DNA from 4 places in the Brevibacillus sp. MER 51 genome. Region 1 is predicted to be linked to each of the others. Evidence: riboswitches for the same ligand, from Rfam matches in the RefSeq annotation. Region 1 holds a riboswitch; each other region holds the start of a gene.

Region 1 (7,503 bases):
ACATTCCGCCCGCCCTTGGATTCGTTGCTTACACAGCTCACCAAGTATCCGGAATAAGTGCCGTCCAAGTATTTTTTGCCACCCTGGCTGCTGTTTGGACTCTACGCAAAGATCAGCTTATCCATTACCAGCTCGTTGTGTACATGGGAAGTGCCATTATTGTAGGGAGCTTGCTTGGAGGATATGGAGGAAAATATCTTTCAGCAGATGCCGTCAATATCGTCTACGCCATTCTGGCCACCATTGCTGTAATCTTGATGTTCCTGCCAAAAAAGCGAATGGACGAACGTGAACAGACGACCGAGATGATCTTTCATAAGCCAACAGCTGTATTATCCGCTTTGATTGTCGGAGGTGCCTCTGGAATTGTAGGGGCAGCTGGCGCTTTTATTTTGGTTCCCATCATGTTGATCATCCTTAGGATACCGATAAGAGTTGCGATTGCTTCCTCTCTTGCCATCACCTTCCTTTCTTCCATTGGATCGACCATAGGAAAATGGATGGCAGGGGATATATTGTTTTGGCCATCCGTGATCATGGTATTCGCCAGCATCTTGGCAGCGCCGCTCGGTACAAAGGTCAGCAAACGTTTGGACACCCGGATTCTCCAAACCATTCTAGCCTTGTTGATCCTAGCCACGACAATTAAGATTTGGGCCGACATTCTTGCATTTCCATAAATAATAAAGAAAAATAAAAGAATGTTCTATGAAATTACATTTCATAGAACATTCTTATCGGGAGTGGTGGAGGGACTGGCCCGATGAAACCCGGCAACCTTCGTAATCTACGGTGACAAGGAGCAGTTTGCATAAAGCAACTGCTCTTTGTTGAAACTCGTTTCCCAATTGATGAAAGTATCCTAAAATAAAGAAGAAAGGAGGATACTTTCAAACTGAAATCGGCAGAAAATTATCAGACTATACTGAACTTGAAGCGATCAAGAACGCTTTTCACAATCGATATCAATCCGTGAAGAAACTCACGAACGAAGGGGTATCAAACATATGACAAACACCATACATTCAATAGAATTCATCAAGCGCCGTCAAAAACTCGCGGAAAAAATGCCTGACCACAGCGCACTTGTCCTCTTTTCAGGGGTTGTCAAGACACGCAGCAATGACGATAAATATCTGTTTTCACCAAACCGCAACTTCTATTATCTAACGGGCATTGCGCGCAGCAACCTCATTCTCATGATCACAAAACGCGCTGGCATCGTAAACGAAACGCTATTTCTTCAGCGCCCAAATGAGCTGGAAGCGAAATGGACAGGGGCGGTCTTATCCGATCAAGAGGCGAAGGAGCAATCTGGTATTGAACACTTCGACTATCTCGATGAGTGGCTGGAGTCATTTGGAGTCTTTGTGAGGCGCTGCGAAGGCAAGTCCTCACTCTATCTTGACTTGTATCGCTATCAGTGGAGCGACGAGCTGACCCCTGCAGACAATTTTGCCGAAGACGCGCAGAAGAAATACCGGACCCTTCAAATTCACGATGCGGGCCCATGGCTGAAAGAACTGCGTATGTTGAAGAGTTCGGCCGAAATCGAAGAGATCAGACGTGCGATTACGATCACGGATGAAGCAATCCGGCGCATGTGGTCGTATGCACGTCCTGGAATCATGGAATATGAACTAGAGGCGCACTATGATTTCACGTTGAAGTCGCACGGTGTTCGCGAGCTTCCTTATTTACCCATTATTGCTAGTGGCGTCAATGCTACTATCTTGCACTATGAAGCGAATAATCAGCGTGCGGAAGATGGTGACTTGGTCCTCCTAGACCTCGGTGCGGCATCGAATTACTATGCGGCTGATATTTCGCGAACGTTTCCCGTAAATGGTCGCTTTACTGAACGACAGAAAGCGATCTATCAACTCGTGCTCGAAGCAGAAATCAAGACCATCGAAGCAGTGAAGCCTGGTGTCACACTTTCAGAACTCAATGATGTTACGAAACAGGTCCTGACAGATGGTCTGCTACGTCTCGGTCTCATCCAAGACAGCAGTGAGCTCTCCAAATACTACTATCATTCCGTGTCACATCACCTTGGACTGGATACGCACGATTTCTCAGATTACAATGTTGGCTTGCAGCCTGGTATGGTGATCACGATTGAACCAGGTCTGTACATAGAGGAAGAAGCCATTGGGATTCGGATTGAAGATAATGTGTTGGTAACAGCAGAGGGCTGTGAGATACTCTCGTCACAGATCCCGAAGGAAATCGAGGAAGTGGAAATGTTGATTGGGAAAAAGGAATAGCGAAAGCTTAATGTAACCATAACAAGCTCTGTTATGGTTACTTGCATGTGAACATCTCCTTACAAAAACTAGTAAAACGATAAAGAAATGTCTAATACATCTTCCAAAAAAAACCATTTGATTGTAAAATAAAGTAAAACTAAAAGGGTGATCCAATATGGGGGGACTGCTAGGGACATTGCACCAGTCGCTGCGGTCAGAAATCGAACAACATCGGCGAGCGCGCGGTTATACATTAAGCAAACTAGGGGATTTAACTGGTATTAATCCAGGGACATTGAGCGAGATTCTAAATGGGAATCCACCTCGGGCTATCACAATAGGTCAATTAGATGCGCTCGCTTCGGTGTTTGGCTATGAGCCAGGCTGGATGTATGAACTATATCCCGATGAATGTTTATATGAAGGGAAAATTTCGCGTCCCCGATTGATACCTTATTTGATTCGAAGCGCTGAGAATGGGCGAAAGGATTGCATTGAAGCTGTTGCCTCCCAATTGTTGGAGAATCCCAAGAATATTTCCATCCTTTTTACTGTGGCAGAGCAATTATATGAGGAGGGAAAACTGGGAAAGGCGGTGCCATTCTATGAGTACGTAATTGAAAACGAGAAAGATAGCTACTCAACCCAGTTTGTGATGAGTCACTACCGATTATTTCAGGCAATTCTCGGGACAAATGCCGATGAAAATGAGAAGGCTGTTATTCGCTTTTCATTATATCGAAAGCGATTACCTGAAACGGATCAATTAGACGCTTTATTAAATTTGGCGAAGGTTTGTTTCACTTTGCAAAAATGGAGTGAAGCAGAAACTTACGCAGATGAGCTACGAGAGCTTTCCAAAATTATTTATCAAGATAAGCTGCAAAAACGCAGAAAAAATCGAGCGGCAGAGTTGATAAAAACAGAACGCCCACTCGTCTACTACTATGGAATGGGTTATTTATATAAAGGATTAGTCCTACAGATGCAAGGCGCTTATTCACAATCGAAAGAATATGTACAAGCATACGCCGATTTATATTGGTTTGAACTTCTGGACGATGAAGGGTTACGAATCGTTGAGCGGTTTGCTGTCTTTGCGAAAGCGAATTTTTACACACTGGAAGTATTAATGGGAAATGAAGATATCATTAAGGAATACACCGACTATCTGGCGGAGCAGCCTGATGAAATACTTCCGGGCCTCGTTACAATTATGGAAGCTGCTAATAAATATCATTTTTGTGTCGATGAGGTTTTATTACGCCTCTCTGAAGATATTGGTAGATTCCATGAGCGAACATTGTTGGTTAATATGGTTCAGCACCTCCAATATCGATATCAGAAAGCAATATATGATTTTACAAAGGGGCGCATTGAAAGTGGACTCAATGAAACCCTGCACTGTTTCGTACTATCGAATTTGATGAATCGACATTATGATGCTCTGCAATGCGTACAGTTGTTTGAAAAATATCGACATCTTGCTTCTCCATCACAGATTCTCCATTACCAAGCCATTGTAATTGGAGAGAAGAAGGCTGAAGCTACATTTATAAACGAGTTGTAGGACGCTGTAACAACAATTACTAAAAAAGATGATAAGTAGAGAGGATGAAAAAGAATGAAAAATGTATTCCTGGCCCTTCTTCTAACGTTTGGGTTTAGCAGTGGCATCGTTTACGAACCACAAAAGTCTGAGGCCCAACATGTAATTAACTATCAGCATGGTGCAGATTTTTAGAAACAGTTTATATAAGACACAAAAAAACATCCTTTCGATAGGATGTTTTTTTCTATTCAATTTTTTCTTAGTTGGTGAATTCTTGCATATTGATTTATAGTTATTAATGTCATAATTTGTAAATCATAGGAGGTGCTTAACATAAAAGGTATCGCAAGTTCATTAGAAAGGGACGTCTCTGTGCACCCAGGAACATCCCCGAAAAGCAAGGGCACGTTCTGGGGCGGGGGAATTGAAGTAAGTCGCCACCACTTGGATCTGGAAACAAGCATCGAACAACTACGACAGCAAATGATTGAATTGGCTGGAAAACATGGTCTAACAAGTGACGTAGTGTTGGGGGTAAGCCAGCAATTGGACAAGTATATAGTGATGGCGCAAAACAACCATAAAGTGGATAGCATTTGGTAGAGGATCCATGATCGGTCTATTAAAACTGATTGCAAAAGAGGAACCTTTAAGAAAAATGGGTTCTTTTTTACGTCATTTTTACCGGATGCTGACCGCTTCAGAGGAACCACCGAAGGATGAAAAATCCTGTGAGGTGGTTCTTTTTTTCTCTCGTCTCCCATGCCATCATTATAGACGGGGGCGATAAAGGATGTTCCAGGATTTCAAGCTTGTTGGTGACCGTCCAGTCGCGATACAAGTGAAAGAATACGTCAAACGTTTAATTATCAAAGGTGCGCTTCAGGCAGATCAAAAGCTGCCCTCCACACGAGAAATGAGCAGTCTGTTAAAAGTGAGCCGCAATTCGGTCATTGCTGCATACGAAGGCTTAGAGGATGACGGATTTACGTATGCGATTCCAGGAAAAGGCAGTTATGTTACCACGATGGTGGGCCATTTGACTTCGCATAACGAAGGAACTGACGGCTATGCCTCCTGGCAAATCGACTGGAAGGCACGAATGAACGAATATGCTGTATCTGCTGTAGAACTGGATATGATGAAGCAAGGCATACGCGGCAAAAAAGGAACCATTTCATTCACAAGCATCGCGCCGGATGAGCAGTTATTTGACTTGGGGGATGTAAGGCGGGCGTTTTTGGATCGGATGGCAGTCGAAGGGCAGGTCTTACTCAACTACGGCTATGCCAAGGGCTACAAGCCACTGATCGATTACTTGATGCGATATATGGAGAATAAGGGCGTCGATTTAAGCGGTAAGGATATGCTGATAACAAACGGGTTTACAGAAGGGTTTGACATCGTGTTGTCGGTACTTCGTCCTTCTGCGCGCCGTGGAGCAGCCATTTGTGAAAATCCGACCCATCATACAGCGATCAAGAATTTGAAGTTGCAAGGATTTGAGATTACTGGCATTCCGATGGAGAGTGATGGTATGGATGTGGAGCAGCTTGAGGCGGTGTTGCATAAGCAGACAAACAGCTTCGATTTGGCCTATTTGACTCCTTCCTATCACAATCCGACAGGCATAGTCATGTCGCCAGCGAAGCGCAGTGCGGTTATGAAATTACTGATGCATTATCAGATTCCGGTGATCGAGGATGGATTCAACGAGGAGTTGCGCTACTCGGGAGCGCATGTTGCGCCATTAATCGCGACAGCAGGGCAGGGGAATGGTGTCATCTATATTGGTAGCTTCTCCAAGGTACTGTTCCCTGGATTGCGAGTGGGCTGGGTGCTCGGAGACAAGGCATTGATCAACAATCTGGAAAGCATTAAGCGTGCACGCACCATTCACACTTCAACCATCGATCAATCGATACTCTATCAATATTTGCTAAATGGAAACTTTGATAAATATGTCAAAAAAGCCCGTATGGAATATAAGCGCAAATATGAACTGACAAAGGCGTGCTGTGAAGTATATCTCCCTGAGGCGCAGCTATCTGGGGACGGGGGCTTGCATTTGTTTCTTACCTTTCCGCAAGGCGTAAATACACGCCAACTGCTAGAAGCTTGCACAGAGCAAGGGGTCATTTTTACACCGGGGGACAAGTTTTTTATTCAAGAAGGAACAGGGACGAATACTTTGCGACTAGGTTTTTCACGAGTAACGGATGAAAATATCGAGCGGGGCATTCAGATAATCGGCAAACAGGTGCGCCGCATTCTGGAGAGATAACGATTACAAACTACACAACCATTTGGAAGAAAAATGAGGTGTCATCATGAAGATAGGCGTTATTATGGGTGGTATTTCTTCAGAGCGAGAAGTTTCGCTAAAGACTGGTCAAGAGATGATCAATCATTTGGATCGGAGTCGCTACGAGGCGGTTCCCATTGTCATTACTCAGCGCGCTGATTTAATCACGCAGGTACAGCAGGCTGGCATCGATTTCGCGCTGTTGGCACTGCATGGTCAATATGGTGAGGATGGCACAGTGCAGGGAGCACTGGAGACACTTGGTATTCCCTATACAGGAAGCGGTGTCCTGGCAAGCAGCCTATGCATGAATAAACAACTGTCCAAGATGCTGTTGAAGGCAGCGGGCATTCAAACGCCTGCAGGACTTTACTGGAAGGACGTTTATGATCCACAAGCGGTGAAGCAATTGGGTTACCCGGTGATTGTGAAGCCAAACTTGGGGGGATCCAGCATAGGTGTCCAGCTCGTGCAAAATGAGGGTGAGCTGCTGTCGGCTGTTCAGGAAGCTAGTCATTTGGATCAGGGGATCTTGATTGAGCCCTATTTGAAAGGGACGGAGTTAACCTGCGCGATTCTGGATGGCGAGGTACTACCGATAATCGGCATTCGCTCCGCACATTCAGAGTGGTTCGACTACCGAGCGAAATATGAGGATGGGGGCGCGGAGGAGAAGGTGATCGAGCTTCCTCCCGTTATCCAGCAGCGTGTGCGCGAGGCTGCGCTCGCAAGCTACCAACTGCTGCAGTGCAAAGTCTATGCAAGGGTCGATATGATTTTGTGTCAGGATATACCTTACGTATTAGAAGTGAACACCTTACCGGGGATGACCGCCAACAGCCTGTTTCCAAAGAGTGCAGGTGCAGCAGGTATGACCTTTACACATCTGTTAGACCGTATTATTGCCAGCTCGCTCCACGAACGGAAACGGGAATGGGGGAACACTGTAACAGGATAACATCTATAAGAGTGATCTAACGGAAGAGAAACCCTACATGTATGGGGTTTCTCTTTGTTTCATTGACTGGAGTAGTGAATGACTACGGAACATTTTACAATACGATCTCCGTTGTTTCGATAAATGTGAGGCCTGTCTGCTTTAAAAATAAGAGTATCCTCTGGCTCAACTACGTAAACTTGTTCATTGACGACAACCTCTAGCGTGCCTTCATTTACGAGAATAAACTCCTCAACGCCAGTAGTATGCGGTTCTGCTATACGCTCGCATCCTGGTTCAAGGGTTACTGAGAAGATCTCAAACTGCTGTTCGGGATTATATGGGACTAGTGGATACACACGATATTGACCGTTATCTTCAATAATGGGGTTTACTTCCTTCTTTTTTATGATCGTGACATTCGGCTTGTATTGACTAACGAGTGAAGAAAAGGACA
Region 2 (7,503 bases), on a different contig from region 1:
TGGATTGCGGCAGCATCCCCATCGTTGGCACCTGTCCGACTTGTGTGATGTTATCTACGATGGTTTGACGATCTACCGAGTATGCCAGTGCTTTACGAATTTTCACGTTGCTGAGCGGCCCTTTTGTCGTATTCATCTTGTACCAATACATCGTTGCTTTTGGATGAACAACGAGTTTGCCCGACTCTTTTAGTGACGGAATCGCATCGGTGGGAAGTCCACCGAGTGGCTGGCCTGCCCAATCCAGCTCACCGTTCTCGAACATGGACAGGGCTGTATTATCGTCCTCGATCATCGCAAATTCAATGCGATCTAGCTTTACTACGTCTTTATCCCAGTAGTGCTCATTCTTTTCAAGCACGATCTTGCTCTTGTGCTCCCACGCTGTCATCTTAAATGGACCGTTGCTTACGTGCGTCGCCGCTTCGTTTGCCCATTTCGGATTGGCCTCCACTACTTTTTTGTTAACCGGGTAGTATGTGTAGAAAGCCGTCAGCTCCAAGAAGTAAGGCGTTGGATTCTCCAGCGTGACTTCCAGTGTTTTGTCATCGAGAGCCTTTGCACCGAGTTCGTCGGGTTTCATCTTGCCCTCGTGAATCGGCTTCGCATTTTTAATGTAGTACAGCTGATAGGCATACTCGGCACCAAATGTCTTGCCGAGAGCACGCTTCCATGCATACACGAAGTCATGGGCAGTGACTGGATCTCCATTGCTCCACTTGGAGTCGCGAAGCGTGAACGTATACACCAGTTTGTCATCCGAGAGCTTCACATCGGATGCTACTGAGTTCACTGGCTTAGCATTTGCATCGAAACGCGTCAAGCCATCAAAAGTAGCACGGATGATCGCTCCCGAAGTGGCATCCTTCGCAAGACCGGGGTCCGCTGTCGAAGGCTCACTCACAATGTTCGCCCGAAATACTTGCGGCCTTGCATTTGCAGGCTTTTCAGCTGATACTGCGGTTCCCTCAGCCGGAGGGGTTGTCGTTGATGGCTGCGTACTCGTCGAACATCCAGCTAACATGCTTCCGGCGACCAGCATCGCGCCAAGAAACAACTTGAGATTTCTATTCATCAGAAAATTCCCCCTTATCTATATTTTCCCACTTCAAACACAATATACTCGACGGGAAATAAGTTGAAAACGGGGACGAGATAGATTTAACTAAATTTTATAAAAATTCACTTTATTATAAATAAAAATGAAACCCAACCAGCTTTGGAGGCCAAGTTGGGTTTCTTTGATTGATCAATTATTTCTTCATTAGAACGCTGGAATAATCGCGCCTTTGTATTCATCTTCAATGAACTTTTTCACTTCAGGTGAGTTCAGTTCTTTTGCCAGCTTTTGAATGGCTTCGGAATCTTTGTTGTCAGGACGAGCTACCAAGAAGTTTGCGTATGGAGAATCTTTATCTTCAATAAACAGAGCGTCTTTCGTTGGAACAAGCTTTGCTTCCAGCGCGTAGTTCGTATTGATCAACGCCAGATCTACTTCTTCCAGAACGCGCGGCAACATTGCTGCTTCTACTTCTTTGAATTTCAGGTTTTTCTTGTTCTCAACAACGTCTTTCACTGTACCGCTGATGCCAGCGCCTTCTTTCAGTTTGATCACGCCGTTTTTCTCCAAGAGTGCGAGTGCGCGACCGCTGTTTGTTGGGTCGTTTGGCAGCGCGATTGTTGCGCCATCAGCTAATTCATCTACCGATTTTATTTTTTTGCTGTAAGCGCCGAATGGCTCAATGTGTACAGCCACTACTGGCACCAGGTTCATGTTTTGTCCTTTATTGAAATCTTCCAGGTAAGGCTTGTGCTGGAAGAAGTTTGCGTCGAGTTGTTTTTCGTTCACTTGAACGTTAGGCTGTACGTAATCAGTGAACTCTTGGACTTCCAGGTTCACGCCCTGTTCTTTCAGTTTTGGTTGAATAAATTTCAAGATTGCTGCATGTGGAACGGGAGAAGCGCCTACCTTCAATGTTACTTCCTTTTGTCCGCCTTGTGCGCCGCCTTCAGCTGGAGCAGGTGCTGTTTCCGTTTTGCCTCCGCAAGCTGCCAAAGAAAATGCCAATACAGTAGAAAGTACAGATACGACTAGCTTTTTCATGAATGATTTCCCCCTTGCATGTATTTCATCTTATTTTTTGAAAATCTATATGGAAAGATCCTATTTGCGGCTGAATTTCAGAACCAGACGGTCCCCCAGCGATTGTAAGATCTGTACCATCACCAGCAAAATAACAACAGTCACAATCATGACATCGGTTTGGAAACGCTGATAACCGTATCGGATCGCCAAGTCACCCAAACCACCGCCGCCAATTACCCCAGACATTGCCGTGTAGGAGACCAGTGTTACCGTCGTGATCGTAATACCTGCGATCAGACCTGACCTAGACTCTGGCAAAAGGACATTCCAGACGATCTGCCAATTGGAAGCACCCATAGATTGTGCGGCCTCAATCACGCCTTTATCAATCTCACGCAGAGAGGTTTCCACCAAACGTGCGAAAAATGGAGCGGCCCCAAACACGAGCGGCGGAATGGCACCCAGTACACCGAGTGAGGTTCCTACGAGCATTTTCGTCACAGGAATCAGCAAGATCATCAAAATGATAAATGGTACCGAGCGCAATACGTTGACAACGAATGATGCGATCGTATAAAAAGTGCGGTTTTGCAAAAGCTGTCCGCGAGAAGTCAAAAACAGAATGATGCCCAACGGCAAACCAATCAGGACGGTAAACAGGGTGGAAAAGCCAAGCATCGTGAGCGTGTCCATCGTACCTTCGCCGATTTCAGCCCAATCCACATTTTCGAATGTCCAGTCCATTTATATCACCTCTACTTCCAAGCCACGTTGGCGCAGCGTCTCGATGGTCTTTTGATTCTGTGCGACATCGCCTTCCAGCTCGATCACCAACTGACCATACGGCGTATCTTTCATGCGGGAGATTGTTCCCTGCAAAATACTGAACACCGTACCGGTCTCTTGCATCGTTTGGAACAAGATCGGCTGGTACGTTTTTTCTCCGAGGAAGGTGACACGAGCAATCGTGCGGTTCCCCGAGGCTTTTTCGTGCTCGACTGCTTCGCGCAGCTCTGTAGAATCTGCTACTTGTTCCACGAATTCTTGTGTCGTTGGATGCTTCGGACGAAGGAATACATCCAGTACGTTGCCCGACTCGACGATCTTTCCTCCGTCAATCACGCCGACACGATCACAAATAGAGCGAATGACGTGCATCTCGTGAGTAATCAACACTATGGTCAAGCCCAGCTTGCGGTTGATGTCCAAGAGCAGTCCCAGAATGGAGTTCGTCGTCTGCGGATCAAGAGCCGATGTAGCTTCGTCGCAGAGCAGCACTTTTGGATCATTCGCGAGCGCACGGGCGATCCCGACACGTTGCTTCTGTCCGCCAGACAGCTGGGACGGATATTTGTCCTTATGTGCCTCCAAGCCCACCAGCTTCAGCAGTTCGTTTACTTTCTTATCAATCTCTGCCTTTGGACGCTTTGCCAGCTTGAGCGGAAAAGCGACATTTTCGCCGACTGTCGAAGAAGACAGCAAGTTGAAGTGCTGAAAAATCATGCCGATTGAGCGGCGCTTTTCTTGCAGCTTCCCTTCATCCAGCTTTGTCAAATCGACGCCGTCCACAATAACTTCCCCTGAAGTTGGGCGCTCTAGCAAATTGATGCATCGGATCAATGTACTTTTCCCGGCACCCGAATGTCCAATGATCCCGTAAATTTCGCCTTGCTCTATGGAAAGGTCGATCCCCGTTAACGCTGGGATGGTTTTACCTTGAACTTGATAGCTTTTATGCAATTGACGCAATTGGATCAACGCATCCACCTCCCGACCATAATCTTGATAAAAATATGAAAACCCCTTTTTCATAAACGAAAAAGGGGCTGCAACGCAATGTATACGTTCGCATCCACCCTTCTCATCTACACAAGATCCAAACAATCCTGTAGGAATTGGCACCGCGACGTTCATTCGAAAATGAACCGGCTGCCGGGCTTCATAGGGCCTGTCCCTCCGCCTCTCTTGATAAGAAAGATATCTACGTATATTATGTTCGTTTTTTCTATTTCTTGATGATACAAAACGGATTATATCCTTTTTGAAAATATCACGTCAATAGTAATAGCAGGAAAAAGTTTTTTAATCCATGACGCCGTTGCGTATTATGGTCGACTTTACGTGAAAGTGAAATGTCGCACCTTTGAACATCTTTCTCCATTCGGCCTGCGTCATATTTGCCTTCCCTCTTCTATTTGAACGATACACGATCCCGAACCCAGCTGGATCGACATTGAGGTCCTGCAATTTGTGGACTACTTTCTGCAGTTCTTTTCCGAGCTCTTCTTCCAGTGCATGTTCCATGATTTTCATCAACCTTGCATTCTCTAGCTTCAGCGGGAGGGTTAATTCCAAAATCCGCGCATTTAATCGGATGTAAATATCAAAGATCGGGGGAGATACTTGGGTCAGCTCGATTTTTGAATGGCTGGAAATCGTATCAAAGACAAGCTGCACACGATCATTTTTACTTCCGTGATTCTTGTGCACCTCGCCAAAAATATGAGCAGGGACAGAAGTATCGTAGCTCCCAATCCTGAATTTGCCATGCATGAGCTTGATTAAAAAGGCTTCCTTTGGTGTGATCCACCCTACATAACGCTCCCCTTGAAATAATGCGATACCCTTGATTTGCAGCTCATTTCCCTTTTTTGCAATAAACGGCATGATCGGGTCGATTCCTTTGTCATAATAAGCTCGAAAAAACTCATGCATGGTGGAAGACGGAATTTTTTCCCCTTCAATATTTTGCTCAATCATACGGTATAGATAGATTCCGATATTCCCTGCTTCAGAATAGGGATACGTTAACATATCATATGTTTCGCCTTCGAAAAGGCAAAGATAAACCCTGCTGGAAATAGAGGAATCCCGATACAACGTGTCAACGATACTGCCAAGTCCACGCTTTGCCAATTTTTCACTGTAGAGTGCGACACGTATTTGCCCACCCAATACTCTTTTATCTGATTGTAAATTGATCCGATCCCGAATTCCCTTGCTGGTTTCACCAGTAGCTGAAAAAACCTGTATCTTTTCTTTCGCCTCTGGATTAATGGAGGGCATGATTGCTGTCCCCCGAATGTTTCCATCCTTTAACAGATCATATCCGACAGCCGTGGCAAGTCCTGTCTCATCAAAAATTTGCCGATCTGAACAGCCTGCCAGAACAAGGACACATGAACACCACAAGGCAAAAAGACGCTTGGGCAGCATCAGGCACTCTCTCCTTTGCTGGTTGGTTTCGCCCTTTGCTTTCGTTGCTTCAGCCAGACCATCAGGTACAAAAAATAGGGGTACACGTATATAATGTACAGGGTTATATGCGAGTAAATATTCGTCATCCGACTCATCTCCTGCCTGGAAAGCAGCGACAAGGAGGCTACATAAATCACGGGTATAATCCAATACAACGAATGACGTAGATTGAATCCGAACAAGCGCTTGAGACCTCGGGCAGAAGCCCACAAATACAGCATGATATTCGGCAAGATCACGAGAAGCCATAACGAAATGACAACCAGCTCAAACCTTTCCAGAATAGGGAGGTACACCATCTTTTGCATATTGAGTGTCGCCCAGATCGTTCTCATGAGCTGACCCTGACTAAAAAAGACCAGCGCCACAATCATGACTAGCAAATAGATCAGATACGTCACCAGCACCCCCAACTGTACACTTTTTTGTACCCTCTCTTTATTTTGTACATATGGATAGGCAACGTAGAGGATCTCAAAGCCGGCACTGGTCAAAGACATGGCAATCATTCCATTGAAAAGGTTCTCCAGGCTGGTGTCCATAACGGGAAACAAATATTCCCACCTGGCAAATTTCAAGGGGAAATATAACTCAAATATCATCCATATCGTGACCATAAAGGAGAACAATGCATAGCCTGCGATGACTCTTATCCCCCCTACGACTGTGTAAAACGCTAGAAACAGGATGATTCCTGACAGAACCCACGTAGGTAAATTCGGAAACATCCAGGTTTGAACAACTTCAATGTAGGTGCGTAAAATGACTCCAGCCGACACAAAAAAATAGGTCAAATAAATGATGCTAATCCCTGTTCCCAGCCACTTTCCATACACATCTTCCTGAATTCCGTAAATATCGGCTGAGGGGTATTTTTGCAACGTCTTGTTAATGGTCATCACCGTAAGATGAGTAAACAAGGCAGCGAGTACGACAGATATCCAAGCATCGTGCCCCGCTTCCTTGGCAATGATTCGTTGGAAGCCCAAAATGCCCATCCCTATCTGCGTGCCATGCACAAGAACCCCTGCAAGAAATGCCGTTATCGAATTGTCCTTGCTTACATCGATGTTGATCTTCATAGCCGCCTCGCTTACTCGTCAATGTCTTTCTTCTCTTTGGCTCTAGCCCTGTCAAAGCGTGATATTCGTTTTGGGTTAAAAAACTTGAGCCGTTCCGAAAGGGAGGATAAGGGAGCGCGTATAAAGCCATCCTTCCAGTCTGAAAATCGTACGGGATAAATCGGGTACATATAAGGACGGCCCAGACTGGTCTGGCGAAGCAAATGACTGGCTAAATAACTAAAACCGACCACAATGCCTAATGCACCCAGCACACCTGCCAGCAAAATCATTGGAAAACGAACCACCCGGATTGTAGAGCCGATCATATAGCTAGGCGCGATAAAGGATGACAAAGCCCCGAGAGCAACGATAATAATCAAAATATTACTGGTGAATCCGGCCTGAACGATAGCTTGTCCGATAACAATACCGCCTACAATACCAATCGTCTGACCGACCTTGGTCGGCAGCCTCGCCCCCGCTTCCCGCAAAAGCTCAATGATCAGCTCCATCAGGATGGCCTCCCACAGTGGTGGAAACGGTACCCGAGAGCGCGACTGTGCGAGAGAAAGCAACAGATCAGCTGGAATCATCTCGTAATGATAGGTCAGCGCAGCCACGTAGATCGGGGTCAGGATCAGGGACAAAATCATGGCAAAGATTCGCATGAGCCTGTTAAAAGTAGCGAGACTCCAGCGCAAGTAATAGTCATCTGGCGACTGAAAAAATTGCAATAGGGTGGTGGGGCCGAGTAAAGCAAACGGGCTCCCCTCTACGAGTATGGCAATCTGCCCTTGTCGCAAACCGTGTACGACTCTGTCTGGACGCTCTGTTTGTTGAAGAGTAGGAAATAATGATTTCTCATTGTCTGCGATATGCTGAGCCAGTATGGTAGAATCCAGACTGGTGTCCAATTCCAGATGATTAATCCGTTGACGCACCGTATTCACATTTTCCTCATCGACCGTCCCACTCATATACAGCATCGACACATTCATCGGTATGGTTTTCCCCACGCTCAATCGTTCATGGAACAATCTAGGGGTAGACATATATTTGCGAATGATGCAGATGTTCACATTCAGTTCTTCTACA
Region 3 (7,503 bases), on a different contig from region 1:
GACATCGTAAATCCAGGACGCTCACTGTTCGTACTATCGGACAAAAGCGCCAAAACATCTCCGCTCGCACCAATGCGTGCAATTTTTCCGTACTCCGTTGTTTGTCCGACTGGTGTCATGTCAAACTTGAAGTCACCCGTGTGAATGACCATTCCCTCTGGTGTATGGAGCACAATTCCCAGAGAATCTGGAATACTGTGGTTCGTCCGGAAAAATGTCGCCTTCAGCTTCGCAAAAGGAATTTCCGTATCTTCCGAAATCGGAATCAGCTTCACTTCATTTTGCAAACGGTGCTCTTCCAGCTTCGCCTTGACCAAGCCCAGGGTCAGACGACCACCGTAAATCGGCACCTTGATTTGCCGTAAAATATAAGGAATCGCGCCAATGTGATCCTCATGTCCGTGCGTTAACAAAAGTGCTTTGATTTTGTGCTGGTTGTCCACTAAATAGGAAACATCCGGGATAACCAGATCGATACCGAACATTTCGTTCTCGGGGAATTTCACCCCGCAGTCAATGATGATGATTTCGTCCTCATACTCGACGCAGTACATATTTTTTCCGATCTCGCCGAGGCCGCCCATCGCGAAAATCTTAACGTCGCTCAAACTCTTTCCTCCTAACATCGTCGTGCATGATTATGGGAATCCGAACCAAGCATGCCATTCTTATTATATCACAACGTAAGACGTTCGTTTCACCCAGTCTTGTCTATTCCACACATTCATCTTCGGTCAATAATCGAATACTGATACTCCAAATCGGCAACTCGTTCATCGGTAACGACACTAGCTCTCGCCCAGAAGTCGTGCTTCGCATAAGAATCGCCCGTCCATACCTCCGTAATTTCTCCTGAAGAGAGTTGTAGTGGTACGGCCTCGACTTCTTTTAATACGGCGCCGCTTTTGTTTTTCAATCGCAGCTTCAAATCGATCTCCAACGGCTGGTCCGACTGATTCCGTACCAGAATGAGGCTTGAATAAGGATACCCGGCACAATTTTTCGTACACTCTTGTCTGCTGTATACGAGGGCGAGGTCAATGGGCTTCTCATTGTCCATCTTCGCCTCTTTCCACTGGTCTTTTGCTTTTTGTACGACGATAACGTACTCCGCTTTCTTCAAAAAGGGACCCATCCCTAAAAAGGCAGCAGCAAAAAAGCTAAACAAACCAAAAGCTGTGCATAGAAAAACGAGGTTCATCTTCCAAAACTGTTTTCTCATCGTGATCAAAAAGCCAATATACAGGAGGATACAAACAAACACCAACAGGATACAAAAATAGAAAAATACCTCCAAGTCGGCCTCCGTGGGCAGAACAGGAATGCCATACTTCATTTGCCAATATACATTCGCGGCAAAGCAGCCCCCGTAAATCAATACGGCTGAAGCAATCGTGAGCCCCCATTTTTTCCAGAAAGGAGGCTTTTGGAAAATCGCCGCAAGAACCCCCACTAACACAGGAACGCCAAATAAGGGAATGAGCAAGTAATGCATCGAATACCTCCCGCACTTCATTGTCATTATTTTCTACGAATCATATTCCGAAAAGTCTTCAAAATACATGGCAAGCCATTTCGAAAAGGAGAGGGATCAGCAAGTGCAAACCGCTCGTCGCCTATTTCGCTATCGGAACATGATGCCCCTTCTCTCTATCGTACTTTTCCTCTTCATCTTTCAGACGGTCCCTACCTATGCCCAGCCTTCCTATGCAAAATGGGGCAGACTCGCAATGCAGGAAACGATGAAGCGATATCCAAGCGCTCAAATTGTGGATTACCTGCATGTCGGACGAAAACAAAAAACGCCCACCACGTCGGAAGAGACGTTTAAGCTCTTGCTTCAAGAAAGCAATCGCAGGTGGGCGTTACTCGTTCATATTGAATTCGTGAATCAGACAGAAGAAGTCGTAAACATCTCCTATGAGGAGACCCGCTAGTCAGCGAGCTGTACCATCTCTTTCATCATGACATCCAGTTCCATGTTGGCTGCCATCCCGTACGCGCGACGCATGTTTCCATCTCCATCCACCAGGAACATGCGAGCCGTATGTGAATAAGAACCATCTGGCTCCTTAATGACCATCAGACCAAAATCCTTCGTCACTTTCTCTACATCCTGAGCGTCCCCACGCAGGAACTTCCAGCCACTCTGATCTGCCTTGAACTTGGCTGCATACTCCTGCAAGACTTCCGGTGTATCGTTATCAGGGTCAAAAGAAATGGAAACAAACTCCACTTTGTCTCCGAACAGTCCCTTTTCCTTCAGCTGATCTTGCAGTTTGGCCATGTTGAACGTAGTCGCCGGACAAATATCCGGGCACTTGGTAAACATAAACTCTACCAATCGTACCTTGCCAGCACTTGAATTAAATGTATAGGTTGTTCCGTCACTGTTGTCCAAGGTGAAATCCGCGATCGGCTTCAACACTTCGATCTTCTCTTCTGTCATGTAATTATAACCAAATACTCCGATGATAGCCAAAAGGATAATACCAGCTAACACAGGAAACCAATGTTTTTTCATTGCAGATTCCTGCTGCAATTGTGCTCCTTCACTCACGGGTTGCTACCTCCCTGCTTGTCCCATGCGTGATGCCTCCTGATTACACACGGGAGGCATTCACACTGTTTCTATCACGTCTTACTGTTCCACTTCACCTGGCCATGCGAGCATGCCGCCAACCATATTTGCCACGTCGTATCCTTGTGCACTCAAATACTCTGTAGCTGTATTGCTTCTGGCACCACTGCGGCAAACCATCACAATCGGAATGTTCTTATCCAATTCATCAATGCGATGTGGCAAAAAGCCGAGCGGGATTAGCTTTGCCTCTTTAATGTGACCTGCATTCCACTCTTCCACTTCACGTACATCAATGACTTGCAGTTCCTCTTTGGCTTCCAGCTTTTCCAACAGCTCTTGTGGTGTAATTTCCTTTACTCCATGGCTCATCGCTATTTATCCTCCTATATGTACAATCAGATCAGTTGTAACCACCTCCATGATATCACACGCTTTTTTACTTTTCTAACGCGAAGAGCACTTGGCTTCACCATGCATCCATACTCCCCATTTTCTACCATTATCTCCTATTTCGCTGCGGCAATAGCCACACGGGATGTGAACAGCTTGAGACAAAACCGTTACAAATTAATGGCATGAGTGAACCACCTTCATTCATATATACATAAAAACCTCCCCGATAACTGTATATTTATCGTTGACAGCAAGGCTTTATTTTCATACAATTACGACAACAATTGTTTTCATCAAGAGCGGTGGAGGGACAGGCCCTACGAAGCCCGGCAACCAGCAGACTAGCTGCATGGTGCCAATTCCTGCAGAATCCAGTGATTCTGAGAGATGAACAAAAGCCCGTGCATGATGGAGCTTCTTCTTCTCAGGAGAATGCTCCGTTTTTTTATTTGCCGATTCCCCATAGTAAAAGGAGAGATGGACATGTCCGATCAACAACAATGGAAGCCAGAAACACTTGCGGTACACGGTGGACAGGAGGTTGACCCTGTAACAGGCTCGCGTGCTGTTCCGATCTATCAGACGACCTCCTATGTTTTCCGCGATACGGAGCATGCAGCCAACCTGTTTGGCTTAAAAGAGTTTGGGAACATCTATACACGTATCATGAATCCCACGCAGGATGTGTTTGAGAAGCGCGTTGCCTTACTTGAAGGTGGTGTTGGCGCACTCGCAACCGCATCCGGGCAAGCTGCCATTACATTCGCGATCTTAAATATTGCGCATGCAGGAGACGAAATCGTTGCTTCCAGCAGCCTCTACGGCGGTACCTACAACCTGTTCGCCCACACGCTTCCACGCCTTGGAATCAAGGTTCATTTTGCAGATCAATCCAATCCGGAAAATTTCCGGTCCTATATCAATGAAAAGACAAAAGCCGTGTTTTGCGAGACAATCGGAAACCCGCGCATTGATGTCGCTGATATCGGGGCGATCGCCCATATTGCTCACGAAAATGGCGTGCCTTTGATCGTGGACAACACCTTTGCAACTCCGATTTTGTGCCGTCCTTTTGAGCACGGGGCCGATATCGTCGTGCACTCCACCACCAAATTCATCGGCGGCCACGGAACGGCAATTGGCGGTATCATTGTAGACTCTGGAAAATTCGACTGGAACAACGGAAAATTCCCAGGTCTGACTACACCAGACCCCAGCTATCATGGCGTCGTCTATACAGAAGCAGTCGGTCCGCTTGCCTATATTATCAAGGCCCGTGTTCAGCTCCAGCGCGATATCGGAGCAGCAGTCGCCCCGATCAACTCCTTCTTGTTCCTGCAAGGATTAGAAACTCTGCATCTGCGCATCGAGCGGCATAGCCAAAACGCCTTGGCAGTAGCCCAATTCCTTGCCAATCACTCTGCCGTAGAGTGGGTGAGTTATCCGGGATTGGAGTCAGACTCCCAGCGTGAATTGGCCCAAAAATATTTGCCAAAAGGTGCTGGCGCGATTCTGACCTTTGGCATTCGCGGTGGCGTTGAGGCAGGAAAAGCATTGATCGAGTCAGTGAAGCTGTTCTCTCATCTCGCAAATGTCGGAGACTCCAAGTCACTCATCATTCACCCAGCAAGCACAACACATCAGCAGATGACGGAAGAAGAGCAGGCAGCAGCCGGAGTGACCCCGGGACTTATTCGCCTCTCCGTCGGCACAGAATCCATTGACGATATCATTTCCGATTTGGAGCAAGCCCTGCAGCGTGCGTTGCAATTATCCACGGTAGGTTAACCATACCTTTACAGAAAGAAGAATCATGTCATCTCTTTGGATAGAGATTTTGTGATTCTTCTTTTCCTTTTCTATTTTCGTTCGAAAAACATTGAATTTAACATTCGGTATTTATAAAATACAATCATGCACAAATTTTGGAAGGATGATCACATGAAGATTTTGAACATTGGCAGTGAACGAACGACCTACCGGGTTGATCTCTCGTATTCTCCTTTATTCGAAGCTGCCCTGGGAATCGCTGCCGCTACCTACGATCAATTGCATCACACGATGGAACACCCTCCTGCCTACTGGCGCCAACTGTTGGACGAGCTATCACCTTCTGTACGGCAAGAGGTCGAATATGCGAAGGAGCACAACACGTGGAAGACGCTTTTGCAACTGCTTGATCTCTGCCCTTTCGCTGATCTGGATTCCTTCCTCTCGTATGTCAGAGAGCTCTCAACCGAACAGCTCCGATACGAGGCCCTCCCTTATCTCGGTGAAAATATGCAGGAAGCACGGCGGAAGGCTGCACAAGGAAGCGAAGATGATTGCGCCGCTTTGCAGGAAGCGTGCCGTGCGCACCTCTTTTTTGAATCGTATATCGGCCATATTACTTCCGTTGATGCAGAAGAGCTGCGGGGCCATATTCTCCAATTGATGGAAGGCTGGTATACCACTCACATCAAGCCGCGTGAGGAAGAAATCGTTCGCATGCTAGAACGGGATTGGTCGCAAAAGCAAAACAAGCTAGGAAAGCTCACCCCGGAAGCCTTGGTAGAGTATGCGACGGGTTCGAACTACCTCCCTGAGCCTTCCGTGACACGCGTACTGCTGATTCCACAAGCGATCTATCGCCCGTGGACCGTACAGGCCGATGCTGTCGGGACGAAAATTTTTTATTACCCTGTGGCCGACGAAAATTTGCACGATGCTGTAGATCCTTATCAGCCACCCCATTCACTGGTGCAAGCCTTAAAAGCACTCGGAGACGAGCACAGGCTACGCATGATCAAATTGCTGGCGGAAAAGGACCTGAGTCTGCAAGAGATAACCGATCAACTCTCCATGGCGAAATCGACCGTGCACCATCACCTGTCCATGCTGCGGTCTGCCCATCTCGTTGAACAAGCAGGCTCCCGTTACAGACTACGCCGTCATACGCTGGACAAGCTTCCCCTGATGTGGGATGACTTCCTGAACAGGAGCAACCCATGAACCAAACCGCGGTACAAGCCTCTGTCTGGCAGCAGCGTTCTTACCGTTGGATTCTTTTCGGTCAGCTCATTTCAGAACTCGGCGCCTCACTCGGTACCCTCGCCAATAGCTGGTTGATCTATCAGGCAACAGGCTCACAAGGTGCGGTCGGACAGATGTGGCTTCTGTATTTTTTGCCGTCGCTTGCGATTCAGTTGGTAGCCGGGCCGTACATCGACCGATTCGATAAGAAGCGTGTCATGCTTTTTTCTCAATGGATGCGAGCTGCTGCGTTTTGTTTGTCCTTTGCAGTCATTACTTCCGGGACAGAATCACTCTGGCCGCTGTATTTCACTTCTTTGATCAACGGTCTCGTCCAACCGCTGTATGTGCCAGCCAGTCAGTCGCTCCTCCCTGCTCTGGTCAAAAGAGAGCAACTCCTCCAAGCCAATGCCTATTTGGATAGCGTCCTGCGAATTGCCTTGATTACAGGTCCGCCTTTGGCTGGAATTCTCGTGGCGAGTATTGGTGGTGAGGCCGTACTCGCATTGGTCGCGATCAGCTATGCGCTCAGCGGTTTCTTTCTGGTTCTTTGTCCAATCGCCCCAGCGGATACTGCCAACAAGAAGCAATCCTGGTTCGTCATGTTTAAGGCTGGTCTAGCGATTTTTTGGCAGAAACCCCTTCTGCTCTGGCTTGGCCTGTACTCAGCTCTCGTCCAATTTGCTGTCGGAGTCACACTCGTACTAAACCTGCCTTTTGTAGCCGGCGAGCTGCAAGGCACCTCGTTTCATGTAGGCTTGTTCTTGGCTGGCTATCCATTGGGATATTTCTTCGGCTCCTTGCTCGTCCCTCGCTTCCGTAGCAGCTTCGGACAGCCCCTGATCATGTTGGGATCACTGGTACTAGGTGGCTTGAGCTTTGTTGCGATAGGCTGTACTCATGACATCTGGCTCGCAATCACCATCGAACTACTGGCTGGTCTGTTTGCTCCCTTTTTCCAGGTACACAGCACAAGCCTGTATCAGCTTCACGTTCCTTCCGAGCTAATGGGGCGTGTACTGTCTGTCCGCTTACTCATCGTGCGTGCGACGATGCCCGTCGGTATTTGGCTTGGTGGACAGCTGAGCGATCAGGTAGGGATTCGCCCTCTTTACATCTCTGTAGGTGCCATCATCGTGTTCGCCGCGCTGACGGGAATATTATTTCGAAAATTTGTAACTAACAGGATATTCCATATATAATAAGAACCGTACGACTCCTCAATTTTGAATGGGAAAAGGAGAATTTTCATGAGTCATCCGACATTGGATAACCTTCAGCATGCTGTCAGCAGCGTCATCGTGGGCAAGGAAAGTCAGATCCGCCTATTAGTAACGGCATTGCTCGCCCGTGGACACGTATTGCTGGAGGACTTGCCCGGAATGGGAAAAACCGTGCTTGCCAAAACATTGGCGCAAGCGATTGGTGGCTCTTACAACCGTCTGCAATTCACCGCGGATCTACTGCCATCTGATGTCGTCGGTCTACACGTGTTCAATCAACGAACAAGTGAA
Region 4 (7,503 bases), on a different contig from region 1:
TGGAGAACTCTCCCACAACTCGATCCGAAAGAAAATCTTCTGCGGAAATATTCAATGCATCAGCCTTGACTCTCATGAGAGCATCCTTACTTACCAAAATGACTGGTCTTGGCTGTGGTTTTCCATTTTCCTCCTCTTGTAAGTTTAGTGCAACCGCCAAAATGCGGTTGTCATTACTCATTTCCGTGAATTGTTTTTGAAGGCGGTGGAAAGAGGAATGATTCAGTTCCACCCGAAACAACCCACCCGTTTCAAGGGTAATGCCAGTGTGCAATTGCCCCAGCTCACGAAAACTGTCAAAGAGCCGAGATACGTACCGAGCATTGCGGCCAATTTCATCCATGTACCGCTTTTTGGAATCGATTTCTTCCAATACAACAGCTGGTATGACGATTTCGTTGTCAGCGAAGGAAAACATCGCCCTTGGATCTTGCAGGAGTACGTTGGTGTCCAGTACGTAGATTTTCTTCAAAATCTCGCCTCCTATTACCCTTCTTATATACCCTATGCAATTTTTGGAGGGATGCTCAAGTGCGGCGACGTGATGTACTACAGTCTATGTTCAGGTAGACAGAGATAGACGACCCAGTGGCAGAATGAAAATGGGCAGCCCAGAACAAAATACTTGTAACCCTGCCCTCCTCATGAAAGGAAGGCAATACTGGGAAAGGGAGAATGCCTGTGAAACGGATCATGATCTACTGCCTCGGTTTTAGCTTGTTGCTTACAGCATGTATGTCAGGCAATAAACCCCCGGCGAATCAGGCTGCACAACAGCCGAAGCATGCCAATCATACTCAGCGCGTTCAGCAAACAGCTCCTGAGCCTGCTTATAATCAATCTTCCCAAGCCACCGCTGATCGCCTCGCCCAACTGGCAACACGTGTGAAAAGGGTTCACAGTGCCACTGCTGTGGTATTGGGCAAATATGCGGTAGTTGGTATTACAGTGGACCCGAATCTTGATCGCCCAGAAGTTGGCGTCATAAAGTATACGGTTGCGGAAGCTCTGAAAGAAGACCCCCAAGGAGCGAATGCTGTCGTAACTGCAGACCCTGCTATCGTACAGCGGTTACGGGAAATGAGAGATGATATTCGTCGCGGCCATCCTGTTGCCGGAATTACGGAAGAGTTGGCGGACATCGTAGGTCGGATCATTCCCCAGTTGCCGCGCAGTGTGCAGCCTCGCGAAGAAACCCCTTCTCAAGTAAAAGAAAAACGCATGCACAAAGAACCGCAGGGACAAAACAAAATCAACGCAAATCGTACAGGAACACCATAAAAGAAAAGAGGTATCCCCGGATTTAAGCCCGGGAGAATACCTCTTTTTCTTTATGGACTAGTGCTTCAGATGGCAAATGATCCAGTGCTTGCTTCAAATCTGCCACCAAGTCATCGAAATCCTCTAAACCAGCTGACAATCTGATCAAACCATCTGTGATTCCCCTTGCAGCTCTTTCTTCAGCAGGCATCGCTGCATGTGACATCGTAGCTGGATAGGACAGAATTGTTTCCACTGCCCCGAGACTGACAGCCACAATCGGCAATTTTACGCGATCAAACAACGCTTTTGCTCTCTCGCGGCTCCCTACATCAAAGGAAAGAACAGCTCCATGCCCAGTCGCTTGTTGTGTTTGAATCAGGTGCCCGGGGTGATCCGTCAGTCCCGTATAGTAGACTCGGCTTACTTGTGGATGCGTAGACAACCAGTCAGCCAAGCTCGCGGCTGTCTTCGTGCTCACATCCAGTCGGGCTTTCAATGTTTTCAGCCCACGCATCACGAGCCAGCAGTCCTGCACACCCAAAATCGCTCCCATGCCATTCTGGATAAAGTAGAGCTGTTCCCCTAACGAAGCGTCTCTGGTCACGGCCAGACCTGCCACCACATCGCTATGCCCACCGATAAACTTCGTTGCACTATGAATGACCACATCTGCGCCAAGTTCCAATGGGCGCTGGTAATACGGGGTAAGGAACGTATTATCAACAATGACGAGCACGCCGTGCTCCTTCGCGATTCGAGAAACCGCTGCAATATCTGTCACCTTTAAGGTAGGATTGGAGGGAGTCTCCAGGTAAACCCCTTTTGTTATCGGTGTAATGGCTGCGCCAACGGCTTCAGTATCTGTTGCATCCACGAATGTAACGGAGATGCCCATTCTCGACAAAACTTTGGTCAAAAACCGAAACGTGCCACCGTATACATCCTCCGCCACTACAACATGGTCTCCGGCTGAAAACAGCATGAAAACGCTGGAAATGGCAGCCATGCCAGATGAGAACGCGAAACCTCGTGCGCCTCCCTCCAGAGACGCAATGGCTTCCTCCAAAGCCTGCCTGGTCGGATTGCCAGATCTGGCGTAATCAAAAGTACCTGGCTGATCGATATCAGTCTGATGAAATGTGGAAGCTTGATAAATCGGAACCGACGACGCACCTGTGAACGGGTCAATGCAAGTGGAACCGTGGAGGATCTTGGTTGCAAAATTCATCGTACACTCCCCCCTACGACCAAACTAGCATTCAAGGCCTGAAACAAATCGGCTATGACATCATCTGGATGCTCGATGCCAACCGACAGTCGCAATAATCGATCACAAACCCCGACATGCTCTCTGACTTCTTGCGGGATATCCGCGTGAGTTTGCGTCGCCGGATACGTACACAATGACTCGACACCACCCAGGCTTTCGGCAAAGGCCACGATTTGCAGATTTTGCAGGAACAATCCCACCTGCTCTGCATCGCGTACGCGGAACGATACCATCCCACTATGCCCGGTCGCTTGATTCACCTGGATCTCATGCCCGGGATGCTCTTGTAGACCTGGATAAAATACCTCCGCTACTGCCGGATGCTCACGCAGTTTTTCCGCTACGATCAGCGCGTTGGATTGATGACGCTCCATCCGCAATGCCAATGTCTTCATCCCGCGAATGAGTAGCCAGCAATCCTGCGGTCCAAGTACAGCACCGATTGAATTGTGCAAAAACCGGATTTTTTCCGACAACTCTTCTCCTTTTGTTACGATGAGTCCAGCCAGTACATCGTTATGTCCTGCCAAATACTTGGTTGCACTATGTAAAACGATATCTGCACCAAGCTCTAGTGGGCGTTGACAATAGGGGGTTAAGAATGTGTTGTCTACAATCGTCAGGAGCCCGTGCTGTTTCGCCAATTGCGTTACAGCTCGAATGTCGGTAATCTGCATGAGCGGATTGGTTGGTGTCTCGACGAAGATGGCCTTTGTCTCTGGGCGAATCGCATTTTTGAGTGCATCAATGTCACGCAAATCCACGTACGAAAATGTCAGACCGTAACGAGAGAGCACTTGCTCGAACAATCGATAGGTTCCCCCGTAAAGATCGAGTGAAACGATCAGATGATCCCCCTGGGAAAACAGGCCCATGACGGTGTGAACAGCAGCCATTCCAGAGGCGCAAGCGAATCCTGCATCTCCTGATTCCGCTTCAGCGATGGTTTCCTCCAAAATAGTGCGAGTAGGATTAGCTGTGCGCGTATAATCATATCCAGTGCTCTGGCCCAAGGCAGGATGACGATAAGCTGTTGCATAGTAAACAGGAAAACTCACCGCCCCTGTTTTTTCGTCTCTGCCTACTCCCGCCTGAATCAACTTTGTTTCCAATTTCATGTCTGTTTCTCTCCCTCCAATAGTGTACGAGGGCATCAAAAAAGCCCCCTTTCCTCTGAAAGAAGGCTTTGTTTACGTCACCGTAAGCAAATCCTTCTCATCTTTCAGAGTTTGATAACTCTGCAGGAATTAGCACCATTATCTCCCTGTTAAAATACAGGTGATTGGTTGCCGGGCATCATCGGGCCAGTCCCTCCGCCGCTCTGGATAAGAAGATTGCTATTCAATTCGATTGACCCTAATAGTAAAGGATCGGCAGGATTCTTGTCAACAATTTATTTCCACCCGTTAATTTGCATCTTTCAAGGCGGTCATAACTTGATTGTCCAGCTTCGCTGCTGCGTTTTTGTCATACGTTTTTTCATATTGTGGTTCTACGGAAATACGGGAACCGTAAAACATAATATCACGAACAGCCTCAATTTTGATCTCTGCCATGGCCAGCTTGAGCGGAACTCCTTCCAAGCGGTCTGTTTTAACGACAGCACGACCATTAATGGCAAAAGACGAGCCGGCACCGATCAAATGCAGGACAACCTGCGGTTCCTTCGCAATATTAGCCAAAATACGGGAGCGATTATCCATGGCAAAACGAATCGTATCGGCGCTGACAGCATACGTCCAGGACAAGGAGCTGAGCGATGGTGCCCCTGACTCATGGTCTACTGTGCCCAAAGTAACAAAACGCTCCTTTTGCAAGAGCTTGAATAAATCTTCGGAAAGAGATTGGGAAACAGTTTCAGCCATTTCAAAGCCTCCTAACAAACGTTTTGTACGTTCATTTTACCCTTCGCGCAGCTGATAGGCAAACGTTTCCTCTCCACCTTGATTCTGGTTGTCTTTTTCCCTAGACTGGTAGGTAACGATACCGAATAGTGAAAGGGGATGGACAGCTTGTCGCCTACAGACCGCCTCATGCAGCAAATTGATCAAGTTCTTGAAGAGCTTCAGGAAGTTCGGAAGGTAAATGAGCGGATGCACAAAATTGCGATGTTCCTGGAAGATATCCGACTAGCAGATGTAATCCAAAATTACACAGCCCCGCGCAAGCTGCTCTGGATCAATTTCCTCGCAGGTCTTGCCCGGGGTCTGGGATTGACGATTGGTACTGCTATCGTTTTGGCTTTCCTCGGCTCCCTCTTGACGCAATTTCTTTCGATCCCCATTCTGGGTGATTACATCAGACAATTGGTGGAGTACGTCGAGACTTACAAGCAGCGGCCTTAATGATAGAGACTAGTCTCTGTCCTCGTCATGATCGTCATCGTCATCATCGTGATCGTCATTCCATTCCTTACCGTGCTTTTTCCAATAACCATACGCGTTGCCGTTGGGATGCTTATCTTTCTGCTTCCCTTTTTCTTTTTTCTTTTTGTCATCATCATCATTTTCATCGTCGTCTGTTGGCTTCACAGGCTCGACAATGACTTTTGTGCTTAATGCAACGTCAGCTTTCTTAACCAGCTTATCGTCTTCATACAGTGCGAATTGAATGGATTTGGCGCTAAAGGAACGATTCTTGTAAGACAAGGTCAAAGAAAACTCACCTTTGTCATTCGGTTCAATCTCTTTTTTCTGACCGTCTGGAGCGATCACAAACAGCTCAGTATCGTCCTTTTTGTTCCAGCCGCTTACTGTCCCTTTCACCTGAATGGACTTGGCGGCAGGATTGTTTACAGCAGTCGCCTTGATGGCATATTCGGTCGCTTGATCCTTATCAGGGGCGTTAACAATTTCTACCTGAACGGATTCGGAATCAACCTTCTTGCCATCCTCATAAACCTCGATCAAAGCTTTTTGATCTTTTGCTGCTTGTACATCCTTTACTGAAACCGTAAAGCTGCTTACGCCATCCCACAGCTTCTTCACGTTTGCGTCTTTTTTCACGCCATTATAGGTGACAGTTACTTTGTCTGCCCCCTGCTTGACAATTCCTTTTACTTTTAGTTCTTTTTTCTTCGCATCCAATACAGTCATGGTATGGATGATCATTTCCTTATCTTCTTCTGCTTTTGGAACGATCTTTACCTTTTCGCTATCGACCAGCTTGCTGCCTGCGTAGGCACTCACGGTTACATACGGTTCATAGGATGCATCCGGAGCTTCAAAGCTGACTGTAAAAGAGTGATCGTTGGTCGGAACGACTTCAATGATGTCGGAATTCGGCTTTTTCACAACAACCTTGGTGACATCCGAAGTCACAATCCCCTTTATGTATACCTTGTTATTTTCAGTCTTGGCATTTACGCTCACGATTTCTTCAGCATTCTCTGTCAGGCGCACTTCCAGCCAGATATCGCTGTAGTACTCGTTGTAGATACGCTCCCACTCTGCTTTGTTTTCTTCCATATACGTTTGGAGCTTCGTATTCAAGTTAATCTCATCTACAATAATGTACAAGTGATCTGCCTGATTCTTCAAGAGCATGTTCAGTGTCGTTGGATCATTTTGGGCAAGTTCCTTAAGATTGTAGCGCGTGACTTGCTTCCCCTCGTCATTCATGACTACCTTTGTGGCACTTGGACTAGCAATCGAGCTTGCATTGGCAAAAATTGGCGTCAAACAGCCAAGAATACCTGCCGCTGTCACCACTGCTAATACGGGCTTGGTCATGTACTTTTTCAATGGTAGTTCCCCCTTCTCGTCTGTCAAAATCCCCCTGTATGCTTGGGGCATGAATATTGACGGGAAATCATTTTCAAAAGTTGCATGATCCAAGAAACCGCATCTTATTACCTATGAAATGAGCATGATACAAAAAAACTCCACCCAACTTCCGAATCATTTCGGCAAGTGGAGGGGAGTCTTTGTCCCGTTAGTTGCAGTTGTACTTGGGTTCGCTTTCAATCGCGACCAATAAAGCTTCGACTGATTCAGCAGGGTATCGCGCTTCCACAGACTGTGAATCAGCGTTCCCAAATAGCACGTACCAGCTACCTTCCAGACGATAACCGATATCGCTCATTTGATGATCCTCTCGCAGCAATTGCAAGAAAAAAGCAGCGGTATCCAAAGCAGAGCGGTCTTCTGGTCGCGCATCGGCAACCACTTGAATTTGGAGCCAATTAAAAAGTGCATCTTCACGCTTCACGTGGTTCTCCTCACTTTCGCCCAGTTTGCTCCGGTTTGATCCGTACCTTTACAATCACGAGTATCGCGATCGCCACCAGCATTGCACTTTTCACAGGAAGCTGCACATCCAAAATAGCGAAAATGAGAGCTCCAACAAACAAAAGGATGTACAAGAGCACGTTTTTCAAAATAGGCATACGGATACGGGTAGCAAAGCCAAGATAATAGACAATAATTAATTCCACAAACAAAATCCAGGCCCGATATTTATCAGCCCATATGCGAAAGCTGTCATATGGTGTGAGCTGATCTGGATTCGTTGGCACATAGGTTGATGCGATTTGTATCCAGTCCATCACTTATCTCTCCTGTCTTCAAGCGGTGAAACTCCTACCGCTTCACATGCCACCTCATAGGCGGAATGAAACGAATAGTCACTCCTTTTTTCTTAGGAAAACGCTATCTTTCTTACTTTATCAGGTGGTGCATTCTGTGTCAAAAAACGGTAGGCCCTTCCATTTGGCTAGCAAGATTTTCGCCGTACATGCTATGATGAGGGTATGTCAGTTGAAAAAGGTGGGAATAAGATGAGCTTGTATGATATTGCCGTCAAAACGATTTCCGGTGAAGAGAAGACATTGGACGCCTTCAAAGGCCATGTCCTGCTAATCGTGAACGTCGCCAGCCAATGCGGCCTTACCCCTCAATACAAAGGGCTCCAGGGGCTATATAAGCGTTATCAAGATAAGGGGCTGGTCGTTCTTGGCTTCCCTTGCAACC

Evidence for each region. Region 1 has a riboswitch for S-adenosylmethionine ahead of M3630_RS00950 (aminopeptidase P N-terminal domain-containing protein). Riboswitches for the same ligand answer to the same signal wherever they lie in the genome.
Region 2: it holds a riboswitch for S-adenosylmethionine, as region 1 does, so the genes downstream of both, M3630_RS24865 (methionine ABC transporter ATP-binding protein) here and M3630_RS00950 (aminopeptidase P N-terminal domain-containing protein) in region 1, are expected to answer to the same signal.
Region 3: it holds a riboswitch for S-adenosylmethionine, as region 1 does, so the genes downstream of both, M3630_RS24790 (homocysteine synthase) here and M3630_RS00950 (aminopeptidase P N-terminal domain-containing protein) in region 1, are expected to answer to the same signal.
Region 4: it holds a riboswitch for S-adenosylmethionine, as region 1 does, so the genes downstream of both, M3630_RS13665 (aminotransferase class I/II-fold pyridoxal phosphate-dependent enzyme) here and M3630_RS00950 (aminopeptidase P N-terminal domain-containing protein) in region 1, are expected to answer to the same signal.

Annotation. Positions count from the first base shown of each region.
Region 1 covers NZ_JAMAUS010000001.1:247,356-254,858, forward strand. The annotation lists gene M3630_RS00945 (sulfite exporter TauE/SafE family protein) at 1-680, shown strand, start outside; SAM riboswitch class I at 732-858, shown strand; gene M3630_RS00950 (aminopeptidase P N-terminal domain-containing protein) at 1,008-2,270, shown strand; gene M3630_RS00955 (helix-turn-helix domain-containing protein) at 2,428-3,822, shown strand; gene M3630_RS00960 (aspartyl-phosphate phosphatase Spo0E family protein) at 4,177-4,407, shown strand; gene M3630_RS00965 (aminotransferase-like domain-containing protein) at 4,598-6,088, shown strand; gene M3630_RS00970 (D-alanine--D-alanine ligase) at 6,135-7,067, shown strand; gene M3630_RS00975 (helix-turn-helix domain-containing protein) at 7,127-7,503, opposite strand, start outside.
Region 2 covers NZ_JAMAUS010000014.1:119,245-126,747, reverse strand. The annotation lists gene M3630_RS24880 (peptide ABC transporter substrate-binding protein) at 1-1,075, opposite strand, end outside; gene M3630_RS24875 (MetQ/NlpA family ABC transporter substrate-binding protein) at 1,265-2,104, opposite strand; gene M3630_RS24870 (methionine ABC transporter permease) at 2,165-2,830, opposite strand; gene M3630_RS24865 (methionine ABC transporter ATP-binding protein) at 2,831-3,844, opposite strand; SAM riboswitch class I at 3,945-4,061, opposite strand; gene M3630_RS24860 (Ger(x)C family spore germination protein) at 4,169-5,302, opposite strand; gene M3630_RS24855 (GerAB/ArcD/ProY family transporter) at 5,302-6,426, opposite strand; gene M3630_RS24850 (spore germination protein) at 6,438-7,503, opposite strand, start outside.
Region 3 covers NZ_JAMAUS010000014.1:103,377-110,879, reverse strand. The annotation lists gene rnjA (ribonuclease J1) at 1-626, opposite strand, end outside; gene M3630_RS24810 (hypothetical protein) at 725-1,495, opposite strand; gene M3630_RS24805 (YqzG/YhdC family protein) at 1,599-1,937, shown strand; gene M3630_RS24800 (SCO family protein) at 1,934-2,560, opposite strand; gene M3630_RS24795 (rhodanese-like domain-containing protein) at 2,642-2,953, opposite strand; SAM riboswitch class I at 3,265-3,371, shown strand; gene M3630_RS24790 (homocysteine synthase) at 3,461-4,765, shown strand; gene M3630_RS24785 (ArsR/SmtB family transcription factor) at 4,919-5,968, shown strand; gene M3630_RS24780 (MFS transporter) at 5,965-7,191, shown strand; partial or broken gene M3630_RS24775 (AAA family ATPase) at 7,240-7,503, shown strand, end outside.
Region 4 covers NZ_JAMAUS010000005.1:311,521-319,023, forward strand. The annotation lists gene M3630_RS13650 (PhoH family protein) at 1-472, opposite strand, end outside; gene M3630_RS13655 (YhcN/YlaJ family sporulation lipoprotein) at 676-1,281, shown strand; gene M3630_RS13660 (trans-sulfuration enzyme family protein) at 1,304-2,491, opposite strand; gene M3630_RS13665 (aminotransferase class I/II-fold pyridoxal phosphate-dependent enzyme) at 2,488-3,651, opposite strand; SAM riboswitch class I at 3,746-3,865, opposite strand; gene M3630_RS13670 (pyridoxamine 5'-phosphate oxidase family protein) at 3,940-4,398, opposite strand; gene M3630_RS13675 (DUF5665 domain-containing protein) at 4,537-4,878, shown strand; gene M3630_RS13680 (hypothetical protein) at 4,888-6,276, opposite strand; gene M3630_RS13685 (hypothetical protein) at 6,467-6,742, opposite strand; gene M3630_RS13690 (YlaH-like family protein) at 6,753-7,079, opposite strand; gene M3630_RS13695 (glutathione peroxidase) at 7,311-7,503, shown strand, end outside.